3 regions of the Massilia sp. TWR1-2-2 genome follow, and region 3 is predicted to be linked to each of the others. Evidence: predicted binding sites of a transcription regulator. Region 3 holds the regulator's gene; each other region holds the start of a gene.
What was found. The regulator sigma-54, encoded in region 3, starts transcription at its own class of promoters, with help from an activator protein. The targets are predictions, from matches to a motif close to TGGCANGNAANCTGCTTT.
Positions count from the first base shown of each region.

Region 1: a site for sigma-54 is predicted at 6,685-6,702, ahead of prpB (methylisocitrate lyase). Genes of this name have one in related genera too.
Region 2: a site for sigma-54 is predicted at 7,302-7,319, ahead of ACP7DD_RS12830 (PEP-CTERM sorting domain-containing protein). Genes of this name have one in related genera too.

Region 1 is NZ_JAFCWM010000006.1:44,492-54,531, reverse strand. It holds gene ACP7DD_RS07430 (sensor domain-containing protein) at 1-509, opposite strand, end outside; gene prpF (2-methylaconitate cis-trans isomerase PrpF) at 764-1,954, opposite strand; gene acnD (Fe/S-dependent 2-methylisocitrate dehydratase AcnD) at 1,957-4,551, opposite strand; gene prpC (bifunctional 2-methylcitrate synthase/citrate synthase) at 4,562-5,731, opposite strand; gene prpB (methylisocitrate lyase) at 5,756-6,640, opposite strand; gene prpR (propionate catabolism operon regulatory protein PrpR) at 6,849-8,459, shown strand; gene ACP7DD_RS07400 (pyridoxal-phosphate dependent enzyme) at 8,553-9,929, shown strand; gene ACP7DD_RS07395 (trans-sulfuration enzyme family protein) at 9,926-10,040, shown strand, end outside.
Region 2 is NZ_JAFCWM010000011.1:166,686-176,725, reverse strand. It holds gene ACP7DD_RS12865 (Re/Si-specific NAD(P)(+) transhydrogenase subunit alpha) at 1-751, shown strand, start outside; gene ACP7DD_RS12860 (NAD(P) transhydrogenase subunit alpha) at 771-1,094, shown strand; gene ACP7DD_RS12855 (NAD(P)(+) transhydrogenase (Re/Si-specific) subunit beta) at 1,091-2,548, shown strand; gene ACP7DD_RS12850 (cache domain-containing protein) at 2,704-3,783, shown strand; gene ACP7DD_RS12845 (hypothetical protein) at 3,799-4,359, shown strand; gene ACP7DD_RS12840 (GGDEF domain-containing protein) at 4,360-5,277, opposite strand; gene ACP7DD_RS12835 (M20/M25/M40 family metallo-hydrolase) at 5,368-6,342, shown strand; gene ACP7DD_RS12830 (PEP-CTERM sorting domain-containing protein) at 7,351-7,947, shown strand; gene ACP7DD_RS12825 (UbiH/UbiF/VisC/COQ6 family ubiquinone biosynthesis hydroxylase) at 8,026-9,189, opposite strand; gene pepP (Xaa-Pro aminopeptidase) at 9,186-10,040, opposite strand, start outside.
Region 3 is NZ_JAFCWM010000015.1:68,038-78,077, forward strand. It holds gene ACP7DD_RS15715 (YqaA family protein) at 1-423, opposite strand, end outside; gene ilvA (threonine ammonia-lyase, biosynthetic) at 617-2,152, shown strand; gene queF (NADPH-dependent 7-cyano-7-deazaguanine reductase QueF) at 2,301-3,131, shown strand; gene ACP7DD_RS15730 (PTS sugar transporter subunit IIA) at 3,321-3,803, shown strand; gene hprK (HPr(Ser) kinase/phosphatase) at 3,855-4,790, shown strand; gene rapZ (RNase adapter RapZ) at 4,975-5,838, shown strand; gene ACP7DD_RS15745 (enoyl-CoA hydratase/isomerase family protein) at 5,843-6,922, opposite strand; gene hpf (ribosome hibernation-promoting factor, HPF/YfiA family) at 7,041-7,394, opposite strand; gene ACP7DD_RS15755 (RNA polymerase factor sigma-54) at 7,462-8,943, opposite strand; gene lptB (LPS export ABC transporter ATP-binding protein) at 8,946-9,698, opposite strand; gene lptA (lipopolysaccharide transport periplasmic protein LptA) at 9,698-10,040, opposite strand, start outside.

The DNA.
Region 1 (10,040 bases), on a different contig from region 3:
TGACCGGTCATTTCTTCGCGCGTGTAGCCGAACATCTCGGCGAAGCGCGGATTACACGACATCATCATGCCATGATTGCTGAACAGGATGCCCACCGAGGCGTTGTCGAGGATGGCCTTCTGTTCGAGCAGCGTCTGGCGCAGCTCGGCCTGGTCGCGCACGAAGCGGCGCGTGTCGGTGATGACGACGGTGCAGCCAGGACCGCCGGCAGCCAGCGGCTTGGCGTGCAACTGCACCGCGATCTCCTCGCTGCCGGCCACCAGCACCGCGTCCCACGCTTGCGCGGCGGCGACGCCGACGCGCAGCAGCGCCAGGCCAGGGGCCAGGCATGCCGGCATGAGGAAGTCGACCAGCGCGCGGCCGGCCAGCGGCGCGCCGAGCAGCGTCTCGAGTTCGGCGTTGGCGGCGATGACGAACCCTGCGCCATCGACGGCGCAAGCCGGCGCGCCGATCAGCTCCAGCGCGCCGGCCATGCTCAGCGTTAGGTGATAAGTAGGTAATCGATCCATGTCCCCGCTTCGTGCAAAATGGTGTGCACGCGGCCTCTCAAACGGGCCGCTGTTGATGGGATCATAAACTACAAAGAGCGGCAATTGGGAAACATATACGCCGTTCGGAGGAGCGACCTTGGCGCTGTGTTGGCCGCAGTCCATGGCCTGGGCGGGACTGCGGACGACGAGGTCGGCTCGCAGGAGGATTGCAAAGGGTGCGCGGGAGTCTGACTCCTACAGAGTCAGACCATGAAAACGGCCATTTGGTTCACTTAGAATGCGTCGCCGGGAACGCGCACCCAGCCTTCCATCAGCACGCGCGCGCTGCGGCTCATGATGGCCTTGCCGACGCTCCACTGGCCGTCGACCAGGCTCGCTTCGGCACCGACGCGCAAGGTGCCGGACGGATGGCCGAAGCGCACGGCGCTGCGCGCCCCGCCGCCGGCGGCCAGGTTCACCAGCGTGCCGGGAATGGCCGCCGCGGTGCCGATGGCGACGGCGGCGGTGCCCATCATCGCGTGGTGCAGCTTGCCCATCGACAGAGCGCGCACATGCAGGTCGATGTCGGCGGCGCCGACCTGCTTGCCGCTTGAAGAGACGTAGTCGGCCGGGCCGGCCACGAATGCCACCTTCGGCGTGTGCTGGCGCTTGGCCGCTTCGGCGACGTGATGGATCAGGCCCATGCGCACGGCGCCGTGGGCGCGGATGGTCTCGAACATCGCCAGCGCCTTGTCGTCGCCGTTGATCGCTTCCTGCAGCTCGGTGCCGGTGTAGCCGATGTCGCGCGCGTTGATGAAGATGGTCGGGATGCCGGCATTGATCATCGTCGCCTTCAGCGTGCCGACGCCGGGCACCTCGAGGTCGTCGACCAGGTTGCCGGTCGGGAACATGGCGCCGCCGGCGCCCTCCTCCTCGGCTGCCGGGTCGAGAAATTCGAGCTGCACTTCGGCCGCCGGGAAGGTAACGCCGTCGAGCATGAACTCGCCGGTTTCCTGTACCTCGCCGCCGCTGACCGGCACGTGAGCGATGATCGACTTGCCGATGTTGGCCTGCCAGATACGCACGGTGGCGACGCCGTCGTGCGGAATGCGTTCGGGGTCGACCATGCCGGCGCTGATGGCAAACGAGCCGACCGCCGACGACAGGTTGCCGCAATTGCCGCTCCAGTCGACGAACGCCCTGTCGATGGCGACCTGGCCGAAAAGATAGTCGACGTCGTGGCCTTCGCGGTTACTGCGCGACAGGATGACGGCCTTGCTGGTGCTCGACGTGGCGCTGCCCATGCCGTCGATCTGCTTGCCGTACGGGTCGGGGCTGCCGATCACGCGCAGCAGCAGCGCGTCGCGGGCGGGGCCCGGCAGCTGCGCGGCCTGCGGCAAATCCTGCAGGCGGAAGAAGACGCCCTTGCTGGTCCCGCCGCGCATGTAGGTGGCGGGAATTTTCACTTGAGGTACGTGGGACATGGTCAGGCCGCCTTTGCCGTCGATTCGAGGAAGTCCTGGGCGAAGCGCTGCAGCACGCCGCCGGCTTCGTAGATCGACACTTCTTCGGCCGTGTCGAGGCGGCAGGTGACGGGCACTTCCTCGCGGTCGCCGTTGGCGCGGTTGATCACCAGGGTCAAGGTGGCGCGCGGGGTGCGTTCGCCGATGACGTCGAACGTCTCGGTGCCGTCGATGCCGAGCGTGATGCGGTTGACGCCGAGCTTGAATTCGAGCGGCAGCACGCCCATGCCGACCAGGTTGGTGCGGTGAATGCGCTCGAAGCCTTCGGCGGCGATCGCCTCGACCCCGGCCAGGCGCACGCCCTTGGCGGCCCAGTCGCGCGAGGAACCCTGGCCATAATCGGCGCCGGCAATGATGATCAAGGGCTGCTTGCGTTCCATGTAGGTTTCGATCGCTTCCCACATGCGGGTGACTTGCCCTTCGGGCTCGATACGCGCCAGCGAGCCTGCCAAGACCCGGCCGTCGACCTTGACCATTTCGTTCTTCAGGGTCGGGTTGGCGAAGGTGGCGCGCTGCGCCGTGAGGTGGTCGCCGCGGTGGGTGGCGTAGGAGTTGAAGTCGACTTCCGGCAGGCCCATTTTATGCAGGTACTCGCCGGCGGCGCTGTCCATCATGATGGCGTTCGACGGCGACAGGTGGTCGGTGGTGATGTTGTCGCCAAGGACAGCGAGCGGGCGCATGCCGGAGAGCGAGCGGGCGCCGGCCAGCGCGCCTTCCCAGTACGGCGGGCGGCGGATGTAGGTGCTCGGCGCGCGCCAGTCGTACAGTGGGCTGACCTTGTCGCCCTTGTCGGCCTGCAGCGCGAACATCGGCGTGTAGACCTGGCGGAACTGCTCGGGCTTGACGCTGGATGCGACGATGGCGTCGATCTCCTCGTCGAGCGGCCAGATGTCGGCCAGCCTGATTGCCTTGCCGTCGGCGTAGCCCAGCACGTCTTTTTCGATGTCGAAGCGGATGGTGCCGGCGATGGCGTAGGCGACTACGAGCGGCGGCGAGGCGAGGAAAGCCTGCTTGGCGTACGGATGGATGCGGCCGTCGAAGTTGCGGTTGCCCGACAGGACGGCGGTGGCGTACAGGTCGCGCGCGACGACTTCCTGCTGGATGACCGGGTCGAGCGCGCCGCTCATGCCGTTGCAGGTGGTGCAGGCAAAGGCGACGACGCCAAAACCGAGTTCTTCGAGTTCGGGCAGCAGCTTGGCTTCTTGCAGATACAGCGCGACGGTCTTCGAGCCTGGCGCGAGAGAACTCTTGACCCATGGTTTGCGGGTCAGGCCGAGGCGATTGGCGTTACGCGCCAGTAGGCCGGCGGCAATCATGTTGCGCGGGTTGTTGGTGTTGGTGCAGCTGGTAATGGCGGCGATGATGACGGCGCCGTCGGGCATCAGGCCAGGCTCGTTTTCGACGACGCCGCTGATGCCGCGCGCGGCCAGGTCGGACGTCGGCACGCGCGTGTGCGGATTCGATGGGCCGGCGATGGTGCGCACCACCGACGACAGGTCGAAACCGAGCACGCGCTCGTAGTGCGCGTTTGCCAGGCTGTCGGCCCACAGGCCGGTGTGGCGGGCGTAGGTCTCGACCAGCGCGACCTGCTCGTCGTCGCGGCCGGTGAGCTTGAGGTACTTGATGGTCTGCTCGTCGATGTAGAACATCGCCGCGGTCGAGCCGTATTCGGGCGCCATGTTGGAGATCGTGGCGCGGTCGCCCAGGGTCAGGTGCGAGGCGCCCGCGCCGTAAAACTCGAGGTAGGACGAGACGACCTTGGCGTTGCGCAGGAATTCGGTCAGCGCCAGCACGATGTCGGTGGCGGTGATGCCCGGCTGCGGCTTGCCGGACAGTTCGACGCCGATGATGTCGGGCAGGCGCATCCACGATGCGCGTCCGAGCATGACGCTTTCCGCTTCAAGGCCGCCGACGCCGATGGCGATGACGCCGAGCGCGTCGACCATCGGGGTGTGCGAGTCGGTGCCGACCAGGGTATCGGGGAAGGCGACGCCGTTCTGCACCTGGATGACCGGCGACATGCGCTCGAGGTTGATCTGGTGCAGGATGCCGTTACCGGGCGGGATCACATCGACGTTCTTGAAGGCCTTCTTGGTCCATTCAATGAAGTGGAAGCGGTCTTCATTGCGGCGATCCTCGATGGCGCGGTTCTTGTCGAAGGCGTCGGGGTCGAAGCCGGCGCTTTCGACAGCCAGCGAGTGGTCGACGACGAGCTGGGTCGGCACCACCGGGTTGACCATGGCGGGGTCGCCGCCCTGGGCGGCAATCGCGTCGCGCAAACCGGCCAGGTCGACCAGCGCGGTCTGGCCGAGGATGTCGTGGCAGACGACGCGTGCCGGGAACCACGGGAAGTCGAGGTCCTGGCGGCGCTCGATGAACTGGCGCAGCGACGCGGTGAGCGTGGCCGGGTCGCAGCGGCGCACCAGGTTCTCGGCCAGTACGCGCGAGGTGTACGGCAGCTTGTCGTAGGCGCCTTCTTCGATCGCGTCGATGGCGGCGCGGGTGTCGAAGTAGTCGAGCGCGGTGCCCGGCAGCGGTTTGCGGTAGTCGATATTCATATGGCTTTCCTTACTTGCGGTCCGCGATCGGTACGAACTTGAGGTCTTCGGGACCGACGTAGTTCGCGCTCGGGCGAATGATCTTGTTGTCGATGCGCTGCTCGATGACGTGGGCAGCCCAGCCCGAGGTGCGCGAAATGACGAACAGCGGCGTAAACATCGACGTCGGCACGCCCATCACATGGTATGAGACAGCGGAGAACCAGTCGAGGTTCGGGAACATCTTCTTCACGTCCCACATGACGGTTTCGAGGCGCTCGGCGATGTCGAACATCTTGGTCGAACCGGCTTCCTGCGACAGATTGCGCGCCAGCTCCTTGATGACGACGTTGCGCGGGTCGGAGATGGTGTAGACCGGGTGGCCGAAGCCGATGACGACTTCCTTGTTCTCGACGCGGCGGCGGATGTCGGCTTCGGCTTCGTCCGGGTTCTCGTAGCGTTCCTGGATTTCGAGCGCCGCTTCGTTGGCGCCGCCGTGCTTCGGTCCGCGCAGCGCGCCGATGGCGCCGGTGATGGCCGAGTGGATGTCCGAGCCGGTGCCGGCGATGACGCGCGCGGTGAAGGTGGACGCGTTGAATTCGTGTTCGGCGTACAGGATCAGCGAAGTGTGCATCGCCTTGACCCAGGCGTCGGACGGTTTCTCGCCGTGCAGCAGGTGCAGGAAGTGGCCGCCGATCGAGTCGTCGTCGGTCTCGACGTCGATGCGCCGGCCGTTGTGGCTGAAGTGGTACCAGTAAAGCAGCATCGAGCCGAACGACGCCATCAGGCGGTCGGCGATTTCGCGCGCGCCCGGCACGTTGTGGTCGTCCTTTTCCGGCAGCGCGCAGCCGAGCGCGGAGACACCGGTGCGCATCACGTCCATCGGGTGCGCCGCAGCCGGCAGCGCTTCGAGCGCCAGCTTGACAACCTGCGGCAGGCCGCGCATCGATTTCAGGTATGTCTTGTAGGCTTTCAGTTCGGCCGCGTTGGGCAGTTTGCCGTGCACCAGCAGGTAGGCGATTTCCTCGAATTCGCTGGTGTCGGCGATGTCGAGGATGTCGTAGCCACGGTAGTGCAGGTCGTTGCCGGTCTTGCCGACCGAGCACAGGGCCGTGTTACCGGCGGCGACGCCGGACAGCGCGACGGATTTTTTTGGCTTGAAGGCGACCGCTTCGGTCGGGGCGTTTGCTTTGTCAGTCATTTTTCTATCTCCGGTGTGGATCGATTATTTTTCTTTGCCCTGGGCGAACAGCGAGTCGAGCTTTTTCTCGTAGTCGTGGTAGCCGAGGTAGTCGTACAGTTCCATGCGCGACTGCATCGTCGCAACGACGTTCTTCTGGGTGCCTTCGGCGCGCAGCGTCTTGTAGAAGTTGAGCGCGGCGGCGTTCATGGCGCGGTACGCGCCGCAGCAGTACAGCGCGATGTCGACCTTGTGCTCGCGCAGTTCGTCGAGCGTAAACAGCGGCGTGGCGCCAAATTCGGTGAGATTGGCGAGGATCGGCACGCCGACCGCGTCGCGCACCTGGCTGTACATCTCGAGTCTGGTGATCGCTTCAGGGAAGATCATGTCGGCGCCCGCTTCGACATAGGCGCATGCGCGGTCGATCGCTGCGTTCAGGCCTTCGACCGCCAGCGCGTCGGTGCGCGCCATGATGACGAAGCTCTCGTCGTGGCGGGCGTCGACGGCGGCCTTGATGCGATCGACCATCTCTTCCTTGCTGACGATTTCCTTGCCCGGACGGTGGCCGCAACGCTTGGCCGAGACCTGGTCTTCCATGTGGACGGCGGCGACATCGGCGCGGATCATGTGGCGAATCGTGCGGGCGATGTTGAAGGCGCCGCCCCAGCCGGTGTCGATGTCGACCATCAGCGGCAGGCCGCAGGCGTCGGTGATGCGCTGGGCGTCGGTGATGACGTCGTCCATGGTGCTGATGCCCAGGTCGGGCATGCCGAGCGAATTGGCGGCGACGCCGCCACCGGACAGGTAGAGCGCCTTGTAGCCGGTCTGCTCGGCCATGCGCGCAGTGTAGGCGGTGATGGCGCCGACGACCTGCAACGGCGATTCTTCGGCGACCGCTCGGCGAAACATCGCGCCCCGGGTTTCTCTCATGGTGTGCTCTCCTGTAGTGTTTCATCAAACTGCATGCGCTTTACATTGCAATGACCGTGCCAGCGACCGCTCCGACGGCTGCCTGACGCTGGAAAGCGTTTAAAATCATGGAGTCACAACAATTTATCAAAAAGTCAAGCGGTCGGCTCTCGTTTCAAGCGACGTTTCAAGTTGAAACAGTGGAACGGCGAAGGAGTACAATAATGGGATGCCTTACTCTGCCGCCACAACCGAAGACATGGAGCGCCCGGTCATCTGGACCGTATCCGTGTCGCGCCTGTCGGACCTGCTGCGCGACATCACGCTCGAGTACGACCACCTGGCCACGATCGAGCCGATCCACCTCGGCTTCGATGACGCCGCGCGCCATATCCGCGAGCGCATGGCCACCGAGCGCTGCGACGTCGTCATCGCCGCCGGCTCGAACGCTGCCTACCTGAAGGGGCGCGTGTCGGCGCCGGTGGTCATCGCCAAGGCGAGCGGCTTCGACATGATGCAGGCGCTGGCGCGCGCGCGCCGCATCTCGCAGCGCATCGGCGTGATCACCTACCAGTCGCCGCTGCCGGAACTGGCCGAGTTTTCGGCCACCTTCGGCGCCGGCATCGCGCAGCGCACTTACGTGACGGAAGAAGACGCGCGCGCGCGCATCAATGAACTGAAGGCTGAAGGGATCGAGGCGATCGTCGGCGCCGGCCTGATCACCGACCTGGCCGAGGAAGCGGGCCTGTCCGGCGTATTCGTGTACTCGGCGGCGTCGATCCGCCAGGCGTTCGACGATGCGCTCGAGATGGCGCGCCTGACCCAGCTCGAATCGAACCGCGGCCGGCGCACGGTGGCGGTGGCCGACACGCTGCGCGCGCGCCACGGCCTGAACGACCTGCGCGGCGATTCGGCGCCGATGGAGAAGCTGCGCCAGCAGGTGGTGCTGTACGCGCGCTCGCCGGCGACGGTGCTGATCGAAGGCGAAACCGGCACCGGCAAGGAACTGGCGGCGCAGGCGATCCACCGCGAGAGTCCGCGCAGCCTGGGGATGAACCGGCCGTTCGTGGCGCTCAATTGCGGCGCGGTGGCCGAGTCGCTGCTGGAGTCGGAACTGTTCGGCCACGAGGAAGGCGCGTTTACCGGCGCGCGGCGCGGCGGCCACGCCGGCCTGTTCGAGGCGGCCAACCGCGGCACCCTGTTCCTCGACGAGATCGGCGAAATGCCGCTGGCGCTGCAAACGCGCCTGCTGCGGGTGCTGGAGGAACGCGAGGTGGTGCGGGTCGGCGGCACGCGGCCGGTGGCGGTCAACGTGCGGGTGATCAGCGCGACCCACTGCGACCTCGAGGCGCGCGTGCGCGAGGGACGCTTTCGGGCCGACCTGTACTACCGGCTGGCGGTGCTGCGCATCGCCCTGCCGCCGCTTCGCGCGCGGCGCGGCGACATCGCGGCGCTGGCCGAATGGTCGCTGAAGAATGCGCTGGCGGCGCTGGGGGCGCGGCCGCATCCCAATTTGCACGCCGAAGTCGCAGCGTGCGCGGCGCTGTTCGAGCGTTACGAGTGGCCCGGCAACGTGCGCGAACTGCGCAACCTGACGCAGCGCCTGGCGCTGTACCTGGCGGCCGAGCCGCTGCAAGCGCTGACGCCAACCTTCGTGCTGGCGGTGGTGCCGGAACTGGGACGCACGGCGGACGCCGAGCCGGCCCCCGTGGCCGCCCTGCTGCCTGCCGAAACCGTGCAGCAGGTGCTGGCGCGCTTCGGCGGCAAGCGCGAGGAGGCGGCGCAATACCTTGGCATCAGCCGCACTACCCTTTGGAGAAAATTGAAGGCAGGCGCATAAGCGTCGATAGAGAGGCAGGTCAAAAGCCGGTCGCCTCGAAGGCGCAGAATTCGAAGTCCAGGTATATACAAACAGGATGACGGAGGCAATATCATGCAGAATGCATCGCAAGCGGCGTTGTTTTCACTGATCGGCAACACGCCGCTGATGGAGGTCAAGCGGATCGACACGGGCTTGTGCCAGCTGTTCCTCAAGCTCGAGTCGCAAAATCCCGGCGGATCGATCAAGGACCGGATCGGCATGGCGATGATCGCCGCCGCGGAAGCCGACGGCAGCCTGCAGCCTGGCGGCGTGGTGGTCGAGGCGACCGCCGGCAACACCGGCATCGGCCTGGCGCTGGTGGCGCGCATCAAGGGCTACCGGGTGGTGCTGGTGGTGCCGGACAAGATGGCGGTCGAGAAGGTACTGCACCTGAAGGCGCTCGGCGCCGAGATCCACCTGACCCGCTCCGACGTCGGCAAGGGCCATCCCGAGTACTACCAGGACTACGCGGCCCGGCTGGCGCGCGAGATCCCGGGCGCCTGGTTCGCCGACCAGTTCAACAATCCGGCCAATCCGCTGGCGCACTACAGCACCACCGGTCCGGAGCTGTGGCAGCAGAGCGCGCACGACCTCGATGCGGTGGTAGTCGGCGTCGGCTCGGGCGGCACGCTGGCGGGTCTTACGCGCTATTTCGCCGACGTGCAGCCGGCGCTCGAATTCGTGCTGGCCGACCCGAAAGGCTCGATCCTGGCCGAGTACGTGCAGACGGGCCACCTGTCGGAAGTATCCGGTTCGTGGGCAGTCGAAGGCATCGGCGAAGACTTCATCCCGTCGATTGCCGACCTGTCGCGCGTGCGCGTCGCCTACACCATCAGCGACGAAGAAAGCTTCCAGTCGGCGCGATTGCTGCTGCGCGAAGAAGGCATCCTCGGCGGCTCGTCATCGGGCACGCTGCTGGCGGCGGCGCTGAAGTACTGTCGCGCGCAGACAACGCCGAAACGGGTCGCCACGTTCGTGTGCGACACCGGCACGCGCTACCTGACGAAGGTCTACAGCGACGGCTGGATGTTCGACCAGGGCCTGCTGGCGCGCCCGCGGCTGGGCGACCTGCGCGACCTGATCGGGCGCCGCTACGACGGCGGCGACGTCGTCACGGTCGCGCCGACCGACACGCTGCTGACCGCGTTCAACCGCATGCGCAGCGCCGACCTGGGGCAGCTGCCGGTGATCGACGACGGCCGGCTGGCCGGCATCATCGACGAATCGGACCTGCTGCTGCACGTGACGGCCGACGGCGGCGGCTTCGGCACGCCGGTAGCCGACACCATGACCGCGCAGCTGCAGACGCTGCGCCCGTCGGCCAGCATGCAGCAGCTGCGCGACATCCTCGACCGCGGCCTGACCGCGGTGATTGCCGACGACACGCGGTTCCATGGCCTGATCACGCGTTTCGACCTCCTCAACCACTTGCGCAGGACACTATCGTGAACGCTGACCGCACCGCACCGAAGCATCTCGCCACCCGCGTCATCCATGCCGGCCAGGCGCCCGACCCCAGTACCGGCGCGGTGATGCCGCCGATTTACGCTACCTCGACGT
Region 2 (10,040 bases), on a different contig from region 3:
CGCGCAGTCGATGGACGTGCTGTCCTCGCAGGCCAACATCGCCGGCTACAAGGCGGTGATGGTGGCGGCCAATACCTACCAGCGCTTCATGCCGATGCTGATGACCGCGGCCGGCACCGTCAAGGCCGCGCGCGTGCTGATCATGGGCGTCGGCGTGGCCGGCCTGCAGGCGATCGCCACCGCCAAGCGGCTCGGCGCCGTGATCGAGGCGTCCGACGTGCGCCCGCCGGTCAAGGAACAGGTCGAGTCGCTCGGCGCCAAGTTCCTCGACGTGCCTTACCTCACTGACGAAGAGAAGGAAATCGCCCAGGGTTCCGGCGGCTACGCGCGCGCGATGCCGGCCGACTGGATGCGCCGCCAGGCCGAACTGGTGCACGAGCGCGCCAAGCTGGCCGACATCATCATCACCACCGCGCTGATCCCGGGCCGCCCGGCGCCGGTGCTCATCTCCGAGGAAACCGTCAAGGCGATGAAGCCCGGCTCGGTGATCGTCGACCTGGCCGTGTCGCAAGGCGGCAACTGCCCGCTGTCGGAAATGAACAAGACGGTGCTCAAGCACGGCGTCTACATCGTCGGCGAGCCGGACCTGGCCACCCTGGTGGCGGCCGACGCCTCGGCGCTGTATGCGCGCAACGTGCTCGACTTCCTCAAGCTGATGATCGACAAGGACGACGCGCTGGCAATCGACCGCGAAGACGAAATCCTGAAGGCGTCGCTGGTGTGCATGTCCGGCGAAGTGCTGCGCAAATAAATCGAAATACGGAGGCAATATGGAAATCAGTCACACCGTCATCAACCTGATCATCTTCGTGCTGGCGATCTACGTCGGCTACCACGTCGTGTGGACCGTCACGCCCGCGCTGCATACGCCGCTGATGGCGGTGACGAACGCCATTTCGGCCATCATCATCGTCGGCGCCATGCTGGCGGCGGGCCTGACCGAAGGCGTCGTCGGCCAGGTGGCCGGCACGCTGGCCGTTGCGCTGGCGGCGGTCAACGTGTTCGGCGGCTTCCTCGTGACCCAGCGCATGCTGGAGATGTTCCGCAAGAAGGAACCGAAGGCCAAGCCGGCGGCGGCGGGGGAGCAGGCATGATTCAATACGTCAGCCTCAATCTCGTCACGATGATGTACCTGATCGCCTCGGTCTGCTTCATCCAGGCGCTCAAGGGTCTGTCGTCGCCGGCGACGGCGCGCACCGGCAACGCCTTCGGCATGATCGGCATGGCCATCGCGGTCGTCACCACCATCGCCCTGATCTTCAAGCTCAAGGCGCAGGCGCCGACCGGCGGCATGGGCTTTCCGCTGGTGCTGCTCGGCGTCATCGTCGGCGGCGCCATCGGCGCCTACGCGGCGAAAAAAGTGGAAATGACCAAGATGCCCGAACTGGTGGCGGCGATGCACTCGCTGATCGGCCTGGCGGCGGTGTGCATCGCGATTGCCGCCGTGTCCGAACCTTGGGCGTTTGGCATCACCGGGCGCGGCCTGGCGCTGCCGTTCGGCAACCGCCTCGAGCTGTTCATCGGCACCTTCGTCGGCGCCGTCACCTTCTCCGGTTCCGTCATCGCCTTCGGCAAGCTGGCCGGCAAGTACAAGTTCCGCCTGTTCCAGGGCGCGCCGGTCAGCTTCCCCGGGCAGCACATGATCAACCTGGTGGTAGCGATCGCCATCATCGCGCTGGGACTGGTGTTCTGCTTCGCTCCTGGCGCCGAGCCGGCGTGGACGCCGTTCATCATCATGACGGTGCTGGCGTTCGTGCTGGGCGTTTTGATCATCATTCCGATCGGCGGCGCCGACATGCCGGTAGTGGTGTCGATGCTGAATTCGTACTCGGGCTGGGCGGCAGCAGGCATCGGTTTTTCGCTGAATAACTCGATGCTGATCATCGCCGGTTCGCTGGTCGGATCCTCCGGCGCGATCCTGTCGTACATCATGTGCAAGGCGATGAACCGGTCGTTCTTCAACGTGATCCTGGGCGGCTTCGGCGGCGCACCGGCCGAAGCTGCCACCGGCGCGCAGGAGCAGCGTCCGCACAAGGCCGGTTCGGCCGAGGATGCCGCCTTCATCATGAGCAATGCCGAGACCGTCATCATCGTGCCCGGCTACGGCCTGGCGGTGGCGCGCGCCCAGCACGCGCTGAAGGAGCTCGTCGAAAAGCTGACCCACAAGGGCGTCATCGTCAAGTACGCGATCCACCCGGTGGCGGGGCGCATGCCGGGCCACATGAACGTGCTGCTGGCCGAAGCCGAGGTGCCGTACGACCAGGTGTTCGAGATGGAGGACATCAACGGCGAATTCGGCCAGACCGACGTGGTGCTGGTGCTGGGCGCCAACGACGTCGTCAACCCGGCGGCCAAGGATCCGAAGTCGCCGATCGCCGGCATGCCGATTCTCGAGGCCTACAAGGCCAAGAGTGTCATCGTCAACAAGCGCTCGATGGCGTCCGGCTACGCGGGCCTGGACAACGACCTGTTCTACCAGCCGAACACGATGATGGTGTTCGGCGACGCCAAGAAGGTGATCGAGGCGATGGTCAAGGCGGTCGAGTAGCCGCTGCGTTGTCGATATGACCAGAGCGCGCCGCTCTCGGCCGGCGCGTTTTCACGTCGAACTTGTTGCTTTAAAAAATGTTTCATTGTGGCATGGCAAAAAACACGGTACATTGGATTCTCTACCGTCGCGCAGCAATGAAAAGGATAGGCATCATGGGCAAGACCGCTTTCAGCCTGAATATTTTCCATAAATTGTGTCTCACGCTGCTGGCGGTATCGCTGGTGCCGCTGGTGAGCCTCTGGTATGTGGGCAGCCGGGAAGCGCAGGGAGTACTCACTTACAATATTTCGCAGAACCTGGTCGGCACCACCAACACGGTGGCCGCGTCGATCGGCGGCTGGGACGACACCAACCTGCGCGTGCTGCGCCAGGTCGCCAAGCTCGACGACATCCGCTCGATGAAGGCCGAGCGCCAGAACCCGGTCCTCAAAACCGTCGGCGCCAGTTACGAATGGCTCTCGCTGGTGTACACCATCGCCGCGGACGGCGCCAACATCGGCCGCAACGACGACAAGCCCCAGCTGCAGTACGCCGACCGGGTGTATTTCAAGACCGTGATGGAAGGTAAGGAAAACGGCCGCCAGGTGATCATCAGCAAGACCTCGGGCAAGCCCGCGCTGGCACTGTCGGGCCCGATCCGCGACGACACCGGCCAGCTGGTCGGTGTGTTGGCGATGACGATGAACCTCGACGTCGTTTCGAAGATCATCGCCAACACCAGGATCGGCAGCACCGGCCACGCGATCCTGCTCGACGCGGAAAACAAGGTGATCGCCCATGGTCAGCCCGAGCGCATCAAGAACGTGCTGCAGGACCTGGGCCGCCATCCGGCGCTGGCGCTCGACGGCGTCAGCGAGCGCCCGACCGTCTACGACGCCGACGGCAAGCAGGTCGTCGCTTTCGTGCGCAAGCTGCCGCAAGGCTGGACCTTGCTGGTAGAGCAGGACTACGACGAGGCCTACGCCGCCTTGCGCGCGATGCAGCGCAACGCCCTGATCCTGATCGTGCTGACGGCGGCGCTGGTGGGCCTGGTGGCTTTCTTCCTCGGCAAGCAGCTGAGCCGTCCGATCAATCAGCTGACCGCCATCGCCCACGAACTTAGCACCGGCAACTTCGACGTCAACATTCCGCAGACCGGGCGCGGCGACGAAATCGGCGAGCTGGCGCGCGCCATCGAGCGGCTCGGCATCAGCATCCGGCTGGCGATGGATCGCCTGCGCAAGAAGGCGTGAGCCTGAGGAACCGCCATGGTGCAAGCTGAACTTCTCACCTTGCTGCGCGTCGTCGACAGTCTCAGGCAGCTGTGCGCGCAGGGTCGCAGCGGTACCGTGTTCCTGGTCAGCGACGACAACCGCATGGCCCAGGTCCGGCTCGACAAGGGGAAGATCGCCTCGCTGCTGTGCCGCAACCGGCGCGGCATCGAAGCGCTCAGCCTGCTGCGCAGCATGGCCAGCGCCAGGCTGCGCTTCGACGAGACCTATCTGGTCAAGGACGAACACGACAACCTGTCGACCGAGGCGATCTTCGACGCGCTCGGCGGCGGCTCGGTGCCCGCCGTGCTGGCGCCGGCTGCCGCGGCGCCGGGCAAAGCGCCAGCCGTGGCGCTGACGCCGGCGGTCAAAGCAACCATCCAGCGCATCATGACCGGCTACATCGGACCGATGGCGGAAATCATTTGCGACGACCATTTCGACGCGGCCGGCAACCTGCCGGCGCTGCTGAATCTGCTGGCCGGCGAGATCAGCGCGCCGGCGCAGGCGGCCAGGTTTCGCGTCGACGTCGCGCGCGAACTGGGCCTGCCGGCCTGATCAAGCCGTCTCGACCCGGTCGCGCCCTTGTTCCTTGGCCTGGTACAGCGCCGCGTCGGCGCTGGCCAGCGCCTGTTCCGGCGCACTGCCCGGCGCCAGCGCCGCCAACCCGATGCTGATGGTCACCCGGATGATGTCGCCGTCCGGCGTCGTCACGCTCGCCGCGGCGACCGCCTTGCGCATCCGTTCGGCCACCAGGCGCGCCATGTCGGTCGAGGTGTCGGGGAACAGCATGCCGAATTCCTCGCCGCCGGTGCGCGCGACAAAATCGGTGCCGCGCGCGGCGTGCTCGATCGCCTTTGCCACTTCGCACAGCACGCGGTCGCCGACCGGATGGCCGTACTGGTCGTTGACCTGCTTGAAGTGGTCGATGTCGGCCACGCCGGCGGCGGTGGGAGACTGGTTGCGGCGCGCGCGCGCGGCGATGCGCGCCAGTTCGGCGTCGAACGCACGGCGGTTCGGCAGCGCCGTCAGTGGGTCCGTCATGGCCTGCTGTTCGAGCTGCGCCAGCAGTGCGGCGATGCGCGCCTCTTCGGCGCGCCGTTCGCGCATGTCCACCGTGAAGGCGCCGAAATAGCGCACGCCATCGACAACGCCGAGGTCGACCGCTTTCAACTGGATCGGAATCATGTCGCCGGTGCGGTGGCGGATGGCGAAGTCGCGTATTTGGCCGAGCACGCTCGACGCGAGCCCACCGCTGATGTAATTGAGCAGGTAGCTGTTGTGTCTTCCGGCAAGCCCTTCGGGCAGCAGGCCGTCGATCGGCTTGCCGATGGCCTCTGCCGGCGGAAATCCCGTCAACGCTTGCGAGGCCGCGTTCAGGTAACGGATCGCTCCGTGCTGGTCGATGATGATCGCCGGGTCGGACGACTCGTCGAGCAGCCGTTGGAACAGCTCCGCTGGTAATTCTGTGGTCATGGTGGCTTAGGCTGGTGAATCTGCAGTTGCCATTGTGGCACTGCCACATTTGTTTTACTATTCTGCCATCTTAACCGACTGGACATACCGATGAAATTTTCCCGCCGGATGGTCCTCGGCGTGCTGGTTGGCGCGGCGGCCGGCTACGTCATCACTGGCGACACGGCCGAGATAGCGGAGCCGGCCACGCCATTGCCGGCGGCCGCCGTGGCGGCTGCATCGGTCGTCGACGGCGCGCGCCTGCTCGACGACGTGCGCACGCTCGCCGGCGACGACTTCGCCGGCCGCCGCACCGGCACGCCCGGCAGCCAGAAGGCGCAGACCTTTCTGCAGCGCCGCTTCGAAGCGCTCGCGCTGAAGCCGTTCGGCGCCGCCTACGCCCAGCCGTTCTCGTTTACTGCCAACAAGACGGCATATCCGGCGGCCGTCAACTATGTCGGCTACATCGCCGGCAGCGCGCTGCCGCAGCGCTTCATCGTCGTCTCCGCCCATTACGACCACCTCGGCGAAAAGGGCGGCAAGCTGCATCCCGGCGCCGACGACAACGCTTCCGGCGTGGCGGCGATGCTGGCCATCGCGCAGTGGTTCAAGGCCCATCCGCCGCGCCACACGATCGTGTTCGCCGCCTTCGACGGCGAAGAGCAGGGCTTGCAGGGCGCGCGCGCCTTCCTCGCCGCGCTGCCGTTTCCGAAAGCACAGCTGGCGCTCAATCTCAATCTCGACATGGTCAGCCGTAACGACCGCAACGAGATCTTCGTCGCCGGCACGCGCTACAACCCTTCCCTGATCCCGCTGGTGGCCAAGGCGGCCGCGCGCAGCACGGTTGGCGTCAAGCTGGGCCACGACCTGCCGCAGCAGAAGGGCAGCACCGACGACTGGACCGGCAGCTCCGACCACGGCCCGTTCCACCAGGCCGGCGTGCCGTTCCTGTATTTCGGCGTCGAGGACCACGCCGATTACCATGGCCCCGGCGACACGTTCGCGCGCATCGAGCCGGCGTTCTTCACGAGCGTGGCGAATCTGCTGGTGGATGTGGCGGCAACGCTGGATGCTGAATTAAAGTGACGTAACTCTTGGCGCGAACTTGGCATTCCCGTCAGGCGCGGTTCATTTACGGCGTAGGCTTCTTGGATATTTTGGTGGCCGGAGCATGACCACGTTCGGCGCTTGTTTGCTCTGCGAGAGCATTTTTATGCGAGCGAAATTCCGGAATCGAGATTCTTGATTTTCCAAAAATCTCCGTCACCCTGGAAGGCGATGGCCTGCGCCATGCTGCGTCCACCAATTAGGATCAACTGCCAAGACATCCTGAACGGTTCGGCACGTCTGCAAACGCGTCGCTCCTTGTAAATCCACAAGATCTAAACTGGCATCAAATCCAAACTTGGGCCACACTGAAAATCCCACGAACTCATCCGGCTCGTCAGGCCTGACGGGGCCGTGACCGGCCGCGTGCAGCGTGATCTCGCGAAATGCCAAGATATACGCCGTGACGGCCATCAGTCCAAACGCGACCGTACACCAACGCTGCGGCGCCTGGTGATCAAGCATGAGTCTGTGCACGTGCAGGTTGCTTACCTGAAGGGCTGTGCCGTTTTCGCCTTGATATGCGATGACCTCAACTGGCTGCCCTGGCTGTACAAATGGGTTATCCGAGCGACCACTGAGGCCTGCCGGGGATCCATCGGATTGATCCGCGCGCCTCGACACCCCCGAGCGGGCGCGCTACCAGCACCGTCTCGATCGGCTCAATTGACTCATGCAAAAATCGAGAGTGATCGGACATTTACCCATCCGGTAGGAATCTTTGGCGAGCTTAGCACTTCTATACGAGCGTGGCGAATCTGCTGGTGCGTGTGGCGGCAAGGGTGGATACGAACGCGTCATAGAAGAATTGGCGACCCGGCGCGGCTGCACAACCGTGGCGAGTCATTCGGAGCGTGTTGTCGGGAAACTTTACATGTCAACGCGCTCACGTTTATTTACTAGGCGCAAGATGTTGATTTCAAACAGTATATTCGCGCTGGCTCGGTTATTGCTTATACGTAAGATATCTATTTATGGAGAATCAGCATGTTCAAACAATCAGTTATTTCCGCCCTCATCGTCGCCGGCGCCACTTTCGCCGGTGCTGCCCACGCCGGACTGGTCGGCGTCAAGGACATTCGCGTGACCCAGGCCTCGGGCGACAACAACATTCAGGTCGTCGAGCTGCAGGCTTTCGAGAGCATCACCGGCGCGAACGTCGCCCTGTCGTCGCTCGGGACAGTGGCGAGCGCCTCGTCGGTGTATGGGTGGAACGACCCTAACCCCGGCAAGGCCATTGACGGCCAATTCGCGGACAAGAGCTTTCCAAACATGTTCCATAGCGGCGCCAACGCAAACGACTGGCTCAATATCTCGTTCAGCAGCGTCAGGGAACTCGATAGCGTGACGATGTATGGCCGCTCGGACTGCTGCGAGACGCGCGATCGATACAACGTCAGCTTCTACGGCGCCACCGGCACCCTGCTCTACACCGCAGTTCTCGATGCCACCAACGCGCAGCACATGGGCAGCATCACGCTGCCGAACACCGCCGCGAACGTGCCTGAGCCAGCTTCGCTCGCGTTGCTCGGCATGGGCCTGATCGGCGTGGGCATGAGCCGGCGCAAGCAAGCAGCAAAATAAGCGGCCTGCTGCAACCTTAACGCCCGCCGCGCGCGGGCGTTTTGCATGGCGTCGCCTATTCGGCGGCCGTCACGCGCGTCAGCGGCGTCCGAACATCATCAGTTCGGCCAGCAGCATGCGCGCCGGCGCCACCGCATCGAGCACGCCGAGGGACAGGCCCAGCAGCGCCTGCGCCGGGCCGGTGTTGGCGAACACGCGCGCCATCGCATCGGTCAGGCCGATGGTGACCTTGCGGTCGGCCTTGCGGCCTGCGCTGAACGCGAGCAGCTGCTCGGGACCGCTGCCGCGGCCGAGCAGGCGCGCCAGCACGGCGGCGTCGCGCAGCCCCAGATTGAGTCCTTGGCCCGCGACGGGATGCAGCGTCTGCGCGGCGTTGCCGATCGCCACCGTGCGCGCGGTGGCGCGCGGCTCGGCGTTCAGGCCGAGCGGATAGGCGGCGCGGCCGGAGGTGCGCGTGAAGCGTCCCAGCCTGGCGCCGAAGGCGTCGCCCAGGCGCGCCAGGAAAGCGTCGTCGCCCAGCTCCAGCAGGGCGGCGGCGTTTTCCCGCCGCACGCACCACACCAGCGCGTACTGCAGGCCATCGGCGCCTTCCTGCGGCAGCAGCGCCAGCGGGCCTTCGTCGGTGAAGCGCTCGTAGGCGCGTTGCGCGATCGGCGCGCTGGCGGCCACGCGCGCGATCACCGCGCTTTGGCCGTAGTCGCGCTGCAGCGCGCGCTGTTGCTGCTGGCCGAATACGCCGCCCTCGGCCTGCACCGCCAGCGCGGCGGCCAAGGTGCGACCGTCGTCGAGCCGCAGCGTCACGCCGGCGTCGGTCTCGTCGATGGAGCTCACGCGCGCCGGCCGGACGATGGCCACGCCGGCGCGTTCGCAGGCGGCGGCCAGCGCCGACACCAGGTCGCCGTAGCGCGTCACATAGCCAAGCGCCGGCAGATCGTGGTCGTCGCGGTCCATCAGGCTGCGCCCGAAACGCCCGCGCCGCGATACGTGGATCTGGTGGATCGGCGTGGCCGGCAGCGGCCAGGCGCCGACTTCTTCGAGCAGCAGCCTGCTGCCGTACGACAGCGCGATCGAACGCGGATCGGTGATGGCCTGGCCGGGCGACTTGCCGTCGATGAGCGCGATGCGCCGCGGCGCCATGCCGCGCCGCGCCAGCATCGCCGCCAGCGCCATGCCGGCCGGCCCGGCGCCGCAGATGGCGACGTCGAACGTGCTGGCCGTAACCGTTACTGTGATCTCGCTCATCGCTGGCGCATCACTTCTTCGATCTCCGCCGCCAGCCTCGGCGCGTTGTCCGACAGGATCGCGTGGCTGTCGGTCGTGACGACGACATCGTCTTCGATGCGAATGCCGATATTCCAGAACTGTTCCGGCACGCCGGCACCGGGGCGCACGTAGATGCCCGGTTCGACGGTGAGCACCATGCCCGGCTCGAGCCGGCGCGAAGGTTTTTCGTCGGCGCGCACGTCGCGGTAGGCGCCGACGTCGTGCACGTCAAGGCCCAGCCAGTGGCCGGTGCCGTGCATGTAGAACTGCAGGTGGGCGCGCTCGGCGATGGCGTTTTCGGCATTGCCGTATACCGCCTTGTCGAGCAGGCCGACGTCGAGCATGCCTTGCGCCAGTAGGTTCACCGCGCTGTCGTGGATGTCGCTGTAGCGCCGCCCCGGCCGCACCGCCGCCAGCGCCGCGCTGTGCGCCGCCAGTACCAGTTCGTACAGCAGTTTCTGCGGCGCGCTGAAGCGGCCGTTGACCGGATAGGTGCGGGTGATGTCGGCGGCGTAGCTGTCAAGCTCGCAGCCGGCGTCGATCAGCACCAGGTCGCCGTCGCGGCTTTGCGCGCTGTTGGCGTTGTAGTGCAGCACGCAGGCATTCGCGCCGGCGGCGACGATCGGCGTGTATGCCGGGTACTGCGCGCCGCTCTTGCGAAACTCGTGCAGCAGTTCGGCTTCGATTTCGTACTCGAACATGCCGGGCCGCGAGGCGCGCATCGCGCGTTCGTGGGCGCGGCCGGAGATTCGCGCGGCGTGCTGCATCAGCGCCACTTCGCTGTCGTCCTTGAACAGGCGCATTTCGTCGAGCATGGCCAGCAGGTCGTG
Region 3 (10,040 bases):
CACATAGCGGGCGAACTTGCCGACCATCATGTAGCCGACGCTGGACCAGAACGGCATGTGCAGCCAGCCGGCCATCGTGCACAGCGGGTCGCCGATGCCCGGCATCCATGACAGCAGCATCGTCCTGGGGCCGTAGCGCGCCAGCCAGGCGAACCAGCGGGTCTCGCGTTCCTTGGCGAAAGCGACCTTGGCGCGGTAGCCGAGGAAATAGTCGAAGGCGCCGCCGAGCGTGTTGCCGACGGTAGCGACCAGGATGGCCGGCCAGAACATCGCTTCGTTGGCCTTGACGACGGCGAACACGGCCGGCTCGGAGCCGAGCGGCACCAGGGTAGCGGAAACGAAGCTGATGATGAATACAGAAGTCAGTCCGACCGCCGGGGCGGCGAGAGTCTTGAGCAGCCAGACAACTACGGATTCGATCATCGAGGCACTTTGAGGGCAGAGGGAGTCGTCTATTATAATGACGAAAACTTCTTGCCCCGTCACGATACGCCGAGCTCGCCACCCGCGCGCCGCAATCGTACTGCCCGCCTCGGTCATCCGCCGACGAGAACAGTCCGCCGCATCGTCCAGCACATTGCCGAATTTCGGCCCCGAATTTACTTGTCCGCAGACCATGACTATCGACTATCTCAAAAAAATCCTGACCTCGCGCGTGTATGACGTTGCCAGCGAAACGCCGCTGGAACTGGCGCCGCTGCTGTCGCAGCGCTTCGACAACCGCATCTATTTCAAGCGCGAAGACATGCAAAGCGTGTTCAGCTTCAAGCTGCGCGGCGCGTACAACAAGATGGCCAATCTGTCCGATGGCCAGCGCAAGCGCGGCGTGATCTGCGCCTCGGCCGGCAACCACGCGCAGGGCGTGGCGCTGTCGGCGGCCAAGCTCGGCTGCCGCGCGCTGGTGGTGATGCCGACCACCACGCCGCAGCTGAAGATCGACGCGGTGCGCGAGCGCGGCGGCGCCAGCGTCGAAGTGGTGCTGCACGGCGAGTCCTACACCGACGCCTACAACCACGCGCTGACGCTCGAGAAGGAACAGAAGCTGACCTTCGTGCACCCGTTCGACGATCCGGACGTGATCGCCGGCCAGGGCACGATCGGCATGGAAATTTTGCGCCAGCATTCGCGCCCCATCCACGCCATCTTCGTCGCCATCGGCGGCGGCGGGCTGATCGCCGGCATCGGCGCCTACGTCAAGGCGATCCGGCCCGACATCAAGATCATCGGCGTGCAGACCAACGATTCGGACGCGATGGCGCGCAGCCTGAAAGCCGGCGTGCGCGTGACCTTGGCGGACGTCGGCCTGTTCTCGGACGGCACCGCGGTGCGCCTGGTGGGCGAAGAAACGTTCCGCTTGGCCAAGGAAGTGGTCGATGAGATCATCATCGTCGACACCGACGCCATCTGCGCTGCCATCAAGGACGTGTTCCAGGATACGCGCAGCATTCTCGAGCCGGCCGGCGCGCTGGCGGTGGCCGGCGCCAAGGCGTATGTCGAGCGGGCCGCGCTGTCGCGTAATCCCGTGCGCAACGAAAGCCTGGTGGCGATCGCCTGCGGCGCCAACATGAATTTCGACCGGCTGCGCTTTGTTGCCGAGCGCGCCGAACTGGGCGAATCGCGCGAGGCGGTGTTCGCGGTGACGATTCCCGAGCAGCGCGGCAGCTTCAAGCGCTTCTGCCAGCTGGTGGGCCCGCGCAACGTGACCGAATTCAATTACCGCGTCAGCGACGAGCGCGAGGCGCACGTTTTCGTCGGCATCCAGATCGCCAGCCGCAGCGAGTCAGGCGTGCTGGCGCGCTCGTTCGAGGAGCATGACTTCCGCACCCTCGACCTGACGCACGACGAGCTGGCCAAGCTGCACATCCGCCACCTGGTCGGCGGCAAGAGCGCGCTGGCGCATGACGAGCTGCTGTATCGTTTCGAATTTCCGGAACGGCCAGGCGCGCTGATGCGCTTTCTCGACAGCATGGCGCCGAACTGGAATATTTCGCTGTTCCACTATCGTAACCAAGGTGGCGATGTGGGCCGCATCCTCGTCGGGCTGCAGGTGCCGGCCGAGGAAATGGGCGGCTTTCGCGAGTTCCTCACCACGCTCGGTTACCGGCACTGGGACGAGAGTTCGAATCCCGTGTACAAGCTGTTCCTGGGCTAGGTGACAGTAGGGGTCTGACCCGTTTTTTCTTTTAGGGTCTGACCCCGGTTGTGTTGGCGCTAGCAACTCCGGGGTCTGACCCCGAATTCGGGACTCGGCGTCCCCGTCAGACCCCTGCGGCTGGCCCGCTTCCTTTTTGAAATATACGATGACTACTACTGCTGACCAATCGCCGCTGGGCAAACCTTCCGCTTACCAGACGCACTATGCGCCGGAACTGCTGTTTCCGATTCCGCGCCAGGGCAAGCGCGACGAGCTGCAGCTGACCGGCACCCTGCCGTTCTTCGGCGTCGATATCTGGAATGCCTACGAGGTTTCGTGGCTGAACATGCGCGGCAAGCCGCAGGTGGCGATCGCCACCATCACGGCGCCGGCCGATTCGCCTAACATCGTCGAGTCGAAGTCTTTCAAGCTGTACCTCAATTCGTTTAACCAGACCCGGCTGGCCAATGAGGAAGCGCTGCTGGCGCTGCTGCGCGAGGACCTGGCGACCGGCTTCGGCGCGCCCGTGCAGGTGGCACTGACGTTGCCGGAGAACTTCTCGACGCTGAAGATGGGCGAACTCGACGGTGTGCTGCTGGACCGGCTCGACCTGGAAGTGGACCAGTATTCGCCGGCGCCATCGCGGCTGTCGGCGAATCACCACGAGGCGCCGGTCGACGAGAAGCTGGTGTCGCACCTGCTCAAGTCGAACTGCCTGGTCACGGGACAGCCGGACTGGGCCAGCGTGCAGATCCATTACGTCGGCCCGCAGATCGACCAGGAAGGCCTGCTGCGCTACCTGATCGGTTTTCGCGAGCACAACGAGTTCCACGAGCAGTGTGTCGAGCGTATCTTTGTCGACATCATGCGCGAATGCCGGCCGCAAAAACTGGCCGTCTACGCCCGGTACACCCGTCGCGGCGGGCTCGACATCAACCCGTGGCGCACCAACTTTACCAGTGGCCGTCCACCCAACTTGCGTAACGCCCGTCAGTAAGGGTTTGATTCAACTCAACGAGTTAACGGACGACTATTGACGCTATTACCACGCCCGAATAGCGTGAAGACTGCCTGCAGGTCGCATCACGCAACCGTGCCGGGTAAAGAATTCGAATTACACGGCGCAAAAACAGGCCTATAATTCTGGCTCGCAAGCACCTTTGTGCACTGCACCATTGATTCTGTTATGACTAATCTCAGCAAAATATTATCACTTGAGAACGTGCTGCTGGATCTGGAAGTTTCCAGCAAGAAGCGCGCATTCGAACAGGCCGGCCTGATTTTCGAGAACAACTGCGGCATCGCCCGCTCGACGGTCTCGGACAATCTGTTCGCGCGTGAACGGCTCGGCTCGACCGGACTGGGCCATGGCGTTGCCGTGCCGCACGGCCGCATCAAGGGCAGCAAGAGCCTGAAGGCGCCGCTGGCCGCTTTCGTGCGCCTGGCCGAACCGATCCCGTTCGAGTCGCCCGACGGACAGCCGGTCAATTTGCTGTTTTTCCTGCTCATCCCCGACCACGTCACGCAGCAGCACCTCGAGATCCTGTCCGAGATCGCCGAAATGTTTTCCGACGAGGCATTCCGCACCGCGCTGACGACCGATCCCGACCCGAAGTCGGTGCACGCGCGCATCATCAATTGGCAACCTAGCCTGCAAGCGTTGAGTTAAACTTCCCGGTGCCGGGCGCTGGCCGCCCTCCACTTTTCAGAAGACCCGTTCATGCTGCAAACACCGCTGACGATTCAACGGCTGTACGACGACAATCGCGAAAGCCTGCAGCTTGGCTGGTTCGCCGGCTTCCCCGGCGGCGAACGGCTCATTTCCGGCGACGTGGCCTCGGCCGCCGACCAGGTCGGCCACCTGAACCTGATCCACCCCGGCCGCATCCAGGTGTTCGGCCACCAGGAAATCAACTATTACCACCGACTCAAATCGAGTTCGCGCACCCACGTCATCGGCGAACTGATCGCCGGCGGGCCGCCGGCGCTGGTCATCGCCCAGGGCCTCGACACGCCACCCGACATCCTCGCCATCTGCGACGAGCAGAACATCCCGCTGTTTTCAACGCCGCTGCCGGCCGCCCAGGTGATCGACTACCTGCGCGTCTACCTGTCGAAAAAACTGGCGCAACGGATCATCATGCATGGCGTGTTCATGGACGTGCTGGGGGTTGGCGTGCTCATTACCGGCGACTCCGGACTCGGCAAGAGCGAGCTGGGCCTCGAGCTGATTTCGCGCAGCCACGGCCTGGTGGCGGACGATGCGGTGGAGTTTTCGCGCATCGCGCCGAACATGATCGAGGGGCGCTGCCCTGCTCTGCTGCAGAACCTGCTGGAAGTGCGCGGCCTGGGGCTGCTCGACATCAAGGCGATTTTCGGCGAGACCGCGGTGCGCCGCAAGATGCGCCTGAAGCTGATCGTGCACCTGGTGCGGCGCAGTGCACTGGAGGAAGAAGTCGAGCGGCTGCCGTTCCTGTTTCCGACCGAGGATGTGCTGGGGCTGCCGGTACGCAAGGTTGTCATTCCCGTGGCGGCCGGTCGCAACATCGCGGTTCTTCTGGAGGCTGCGGTGCGCAACACCATCTTGCAGCTGCGCGGGATTGATACGTTGCAGGAGTTTATGGAACGCCAGCGCCAAGCAATGTCGGGCGACTAGGCTGTCTCCTATTTCTCTCGCGTGGTAGCGGTTCCCGCCTGCGCGGGAACGACGGTCTTGGGGCATGCGGCAATAGAAGACGTCGTGCTCGCCATTGGCGAACCCGGCTTCCCGCGCAGGCGCGAACCCATGCTGAGCAAGCCCTCCCGCCACAACACGCGCCCGTTGCGGTATCATCAACTCCATGCGCATCGTAATCATCACTGGTATTTCCGGCTCGGGTAAATCCGTCGCCCTCAACGTCCTCGAAGACGGCGGCTACTATTGCGTCGACAACCTGCCGCCGGCCCTGCTGCCGGACCTGGTCCGCACCATTGCCGACGAAGGCACCGAAAGCCTGGCCGTCGCCGTCGACGCGCGCAGTTCGGCCTCGCTGGTCGATCTGCCGGCCAACATCAACGACCTGAAAAAGGCCGGCCATGATGTCAAGGTGATGTTCCTGACCTCGAATACCCACTCGCTGGTGGCGCGGTTCTCGGAAACGCGCCGCAGCCATCCGCTGTCGCACCAGCTGCGCCCGGACGAAAATCCTGCTTCGCGCCGCACGCTGATCGAATGCATCCTTGAAGAGCGCGAACGGCTGTCGGCCATCGAGCAGCTCGGACACGTGATCGACACGTCCGACCTGTCGGCCAACAAGCTGCGCGCGTGGATCAAGGAACTGGTGGCGGTCGAACGCGCGCCGCTGACGCTGTTCTTCGAGTCGTTCGCCTTCAAGCTCGGCGTGCCGCTCGACGCCGACTTCGTGTTCGATGTGCGCGCGCTGCCGAACCCCTACTACGACCTGACCTTGCGCCCGCTCACCGGCATGGACACGCCGGTGATCGCCTTCCTCGACGCGCAGCCAAGCGCGACCGAACTGCTGGAAGACATCCGCGCGTTCATCGAGAAATGGCTGCCGTCGTTTAAAACCGATAACCGCAGCTACCTGACGGTGGCCCTCGGCTGCACCGGCGGCCAGCATCGTTCGGTGTACATGGCCGAACGGCTGGCAGCTTACTTCAGCCCGACCGAACGGGTCGTGCTGCGCCACCGCGAACAATCCTGATTGCCTAGCCTTGCAGCTCGCGCAGTGGATGCGCGCGATCGGGCCAGGGCGACGCAAAAAACTGTGCCACCATTTCGTCGGTCACTTCGCTCAAGGCCGGCGGATTCCACTTCGGCGCATTGTCCTTGTCGATCACCAGCGCGCGCACGCCTTCGAGCACTTCGCCGTGCTCGAAATTGCGCCGCACGAGGATGCGCTCGAGGCGCAGGCAGCCGGCCAGTTCCATCGTCGCGCCGCGGCGCAACAGCTCGAACGTGACGCGCATCAGCAGTGGCGAACGCTTGCCCATCGCCGCCAGCGTCTTTTGCGCAAACTCGCCCGGGTCGGACGCCAGCGAATCCATGATCGCCTGCACGCCTGGCGCGCCGAAGTGGCGGTCGATGGTGGTGCGCTCGGTTTCCAGCATGGCGGCGCCGGCGGCGAACGGCGCGGCGAAGGCGACCAGCGCTTCGCGCAGCTGCGCGCCAGGCGTCGATTCAATCAACTGCGCCAGCGCCGGCATCTGCGCCTGCGGCACGAAGGTGTCGGCCAGGCCCGCGTACAGCGCGTCTGCGGCGCGGATGGTCAAGCCGGTCAGCCCAAGGTAGTAGCCCAGCCTGCCCGGTGCGCGCGACAGGAAATAGCTGCCGCCGACATCCGGGAACAAGCCGATGTTTACTTCGGGCATCGCCATCTTGGTGCCGTCGGTAACCACGCGCAGGCCGCGCGGACCCGCTTCAGCGATGCCGAGGCCGCCGCCCATGACGACGCCGTCCATCAACGCGACGTACGGTTTCGGGTAGTGATAGATCAAATGGTTGAGGCGATATTCCTCGGTGAAAAAGTCTTCCAGCGAAGCGCTGCCGCCGGTGGTCGGCGCGCTGCCGACGTCGTAGAAGAAACGGATGTCGCCGCCGGCGCACAAGGCTTTTTCGGAGGTGCTGCGAAGCACGACAGCGTCGACCTGCGGATCGTCGCGCCAGGCCAGCAGCGCGTCGGTCAGCGCGCGCACCATGTCGAGCGACAGCGAATTGAGCGAACGGGGACGGTCGAGCGTGATGACGCCGGTGCCGTTGGCAACATGGGTTTTGACGAAGTCGGTCATGGTGTGCTTGTCGATGTTAAAGCTGCATTCTAGCGCACGCCAGCACCTCATCCGTGCAGGGTGAAATCGAATTGAAAAGGGCGCCGTGAAGGCGCCCTCGCTTGCTCGATCGGCCGGCTTACGCAGCGGCGATGATCTCTTCCTCAGGCAGGTGCTTGATGGCCTTGTGGCCATGTTCCTGCAGCTGGGATTTGTACTTCATGACCTGGCGATCGAGCTTGTCGATCAGTGTGTCGATCGCCGCGTACAGGTCGTGCGACATGCTGGCGACATTGACCGTCTTGCCCGGCAACCGCAGATTGACTTCGGCTTTTTGCCGCTTTTCTTTTTCAGTAAGATTGTCAACTGTGAGGATCACGGCAATGTCGATGACTTGATCGAAATGTCGCTTCACTCGCTCCAGTTTGGTTTGTACGTAATCGCGGATGGCTGGTGTCACTTCAAGATGATGTCCACTGATTGTGAGATTCATACACACTCCTTTGATGATGTCGCTTCCTGTTCATGCGTCATAAGCGCAGAGGAACATCGTAAAAACTTTACAGACTTTTCCTGAGAGTTACAGGTGGGATCTTCAGCGCTTCGCGGTACTTGGCGACTGTGCGCCGCGCAATGACCATTCCCTGTTCCCCCAGCATGTCTGCAATCTTACTGTCTGATAGTGGGTTTTTAGGGTCTTCTGCTCCTGTCAGTTGCACGATGAGTGCCCGTATCGCCGTCGAGGATGCTTCTCCTCCTGCTTCAGTGGCGACGTGGCTACCAAAAAAATATTTCAACTCAAACATTCCATGCGGTGTCAGCATGTATTTCTGAGTTGTGACCCGAGAAATAGTACTCTCGTGTAAACCCAGTGTATCAGCAATTTCACGCAGCACAAGGGGGCGCATGGCAACTGCGCCGTGGGAAAAGAAATTGCGTTGGCGCTCAACAATAGCTTGCGCCACGCGCAGGATCGTATCGAAGCGCTGGCGCATATTCTTGATCAACCACTTGGCTTCCTGCAACTGCGCGCCCATCTGCCCTTCGCCCTTGCCCTGCTTGAGCAAGTTGGCGTACATGCTGTTGACGCGCAGCCGCGGCATCACGTCGTGGTTCAATGTCACCGTCCAGCCGCTCTTGGATTTGCGCACGATGACGTCCGGCACCACGTAGTCTGACGCACCTGAACCGAACGCGGCGCCCGGGTGAGGATTGCACTGGCGAATCACGCACTGCGCCTCACGCAGGTCCTCGTCGTCGCAGTCGAGCGATTTTTTCAGCTTGTTGAATTCGCGCTGGGCAAACCACGTCAGGTGGTCCGTGACAATCTTCAGCGCCATGCGCCGCGTGACCATCGGTACGCCCGGCATGCGGCGGATCTGCAGCGCCAGGCATTCGGACGCGTTGCGCGCGCCGACGCCGACCGGATCAAAACTTTGCAGCAGCGACAGCGCCGTCTTCAGTTCATCGAGATCGAGTTCGAGTTCGGGCGGCATGCGCTCGAAGATCTCTTCGAGCGACTCGGTCAGGTAGCCGTTGTCGTCGAGCGCGTCGACCATCAGTTCGACCAGCGCGCGGTCGCGCACTTCCAGCACGGCCAGGCGCATCTGCTCCATCAGGTGGTCGCGCAGGGTCACCGCGGACGCTTCGAGCTGCGGGCGCGAGTCCTCGTCGTCGGGCGCCTTGTTGCGGGCGGACTCGCCCCAGTCGTCGCTGTCGGCGCCGCTTTCGGCCGGCGCGCTGTCGACGTCGCCGCCCTCGCCTTCCGCCGCTGGCGCATCGGCCGGCGGCGCATCCTGCGCGCCTGGCTCGGGCGCAGCTTCACCGGGCGCGGCGCTCGAGCCGATGGCGCCGTCGGCGAGCAGCCGCACCGAGTTGTCCAGCGGGTCGTCGAGCCGCTCGAGCAGCGGATTGTCCGACAGCAGATGCTCGAGTTCCTGGTGCAGTTCAAGCGTGGACAACTGCAGCAGGCGTATCGACTGCTGCAGTTGCGGCGTGAGCGCCAGGTGTTGCGAGGTCCGTAGCTGGAGTGACTGTTTCATCGCTACATCCGGAAGTGTTCACCGAGGTAGACGCGCCGCACCGATTCGTCTGCAATGATGTCGTCGGGGCGGCCCGACGCAAGCACCGCGCCCTGGTTGATGATGTAGGCGCGGTCGCAGATGCCGAGCGTCTCGCGCACGTTGTGGTCGGTGATCAGCACGCCGATGCCGCGCTCCTTGAGGAAGCGCACGATGCGCTGGATCTCGATGACCGCGATCGGGTCGACGCCGGCGAACGGCTCGTCGAGCAGCACGAAGCGCGGATTGGTGGCGAGCGCGCGCGCGATCTCGACCCGGCGCCGTTCGCCGCCCGACAGCGACAGCGCCTGGTTCTCGCGCAGCTTCTCGATCTGCAGGTCGGCCAGCAGCGTGTCGAGGCGCTGGTTGATCTGCGCCTTGGTCAGCGCCTTGCCATCGACCTTCTGCAGTTCGAGCACCGCGCGGATATTGTCTTCCACCGTCAGCTTGCGAAACACCGACGCTTCCTGCGGCAGGTACGACAGGCCGAGCGAGGCGCGGCGGTGAATCGGCATGCTCGAGATGTCGACGCCGCTGATGTCGATCGAGCCGGCGTCCGACGGCACCAGGCCGACGATCATGTAGAACGAGGTAGTCTTGCCGGCGCCGTTGGGTCCGAGCAGTCCGACCACTTCGCCGCACTCGACCTGCAGCGAGACGTCGCGCACCACCAGGCGCTTGCCGTAGCTCTTTTGCAGGCCGCGTACGATCAGGGTACTGCCGCAGCTTTGTTCCATTATTGTTTTCCTGGGGCCGGAGCCGCCGGAGCGGGCGACCTGCGCGAGTCGATGATCCACTCGACGCGGCCGCCACCGGTCTTGCTCTCGCCCGTAGCGGTATTGGTCGTGGTGACAACTTCCTTGCGGCTGTCATACGAAATGAACGCGCCTTCAGAGCTGCCGGTTACCCGCGTGCCCTCCAGGTTGCGGACCTTCGCCCTGCCCTTGAGCTTGACCACATCGGTCTTGTCGTCGTATTCGATGCGTTCGGCCTCGCCCTCGATCCACAAATCGGGGCCGCCGTCCTTTTTCTGGCGGAATGTGGCCAGTCCACCCGGCGCCGCTTGCAGCGTCACGAAC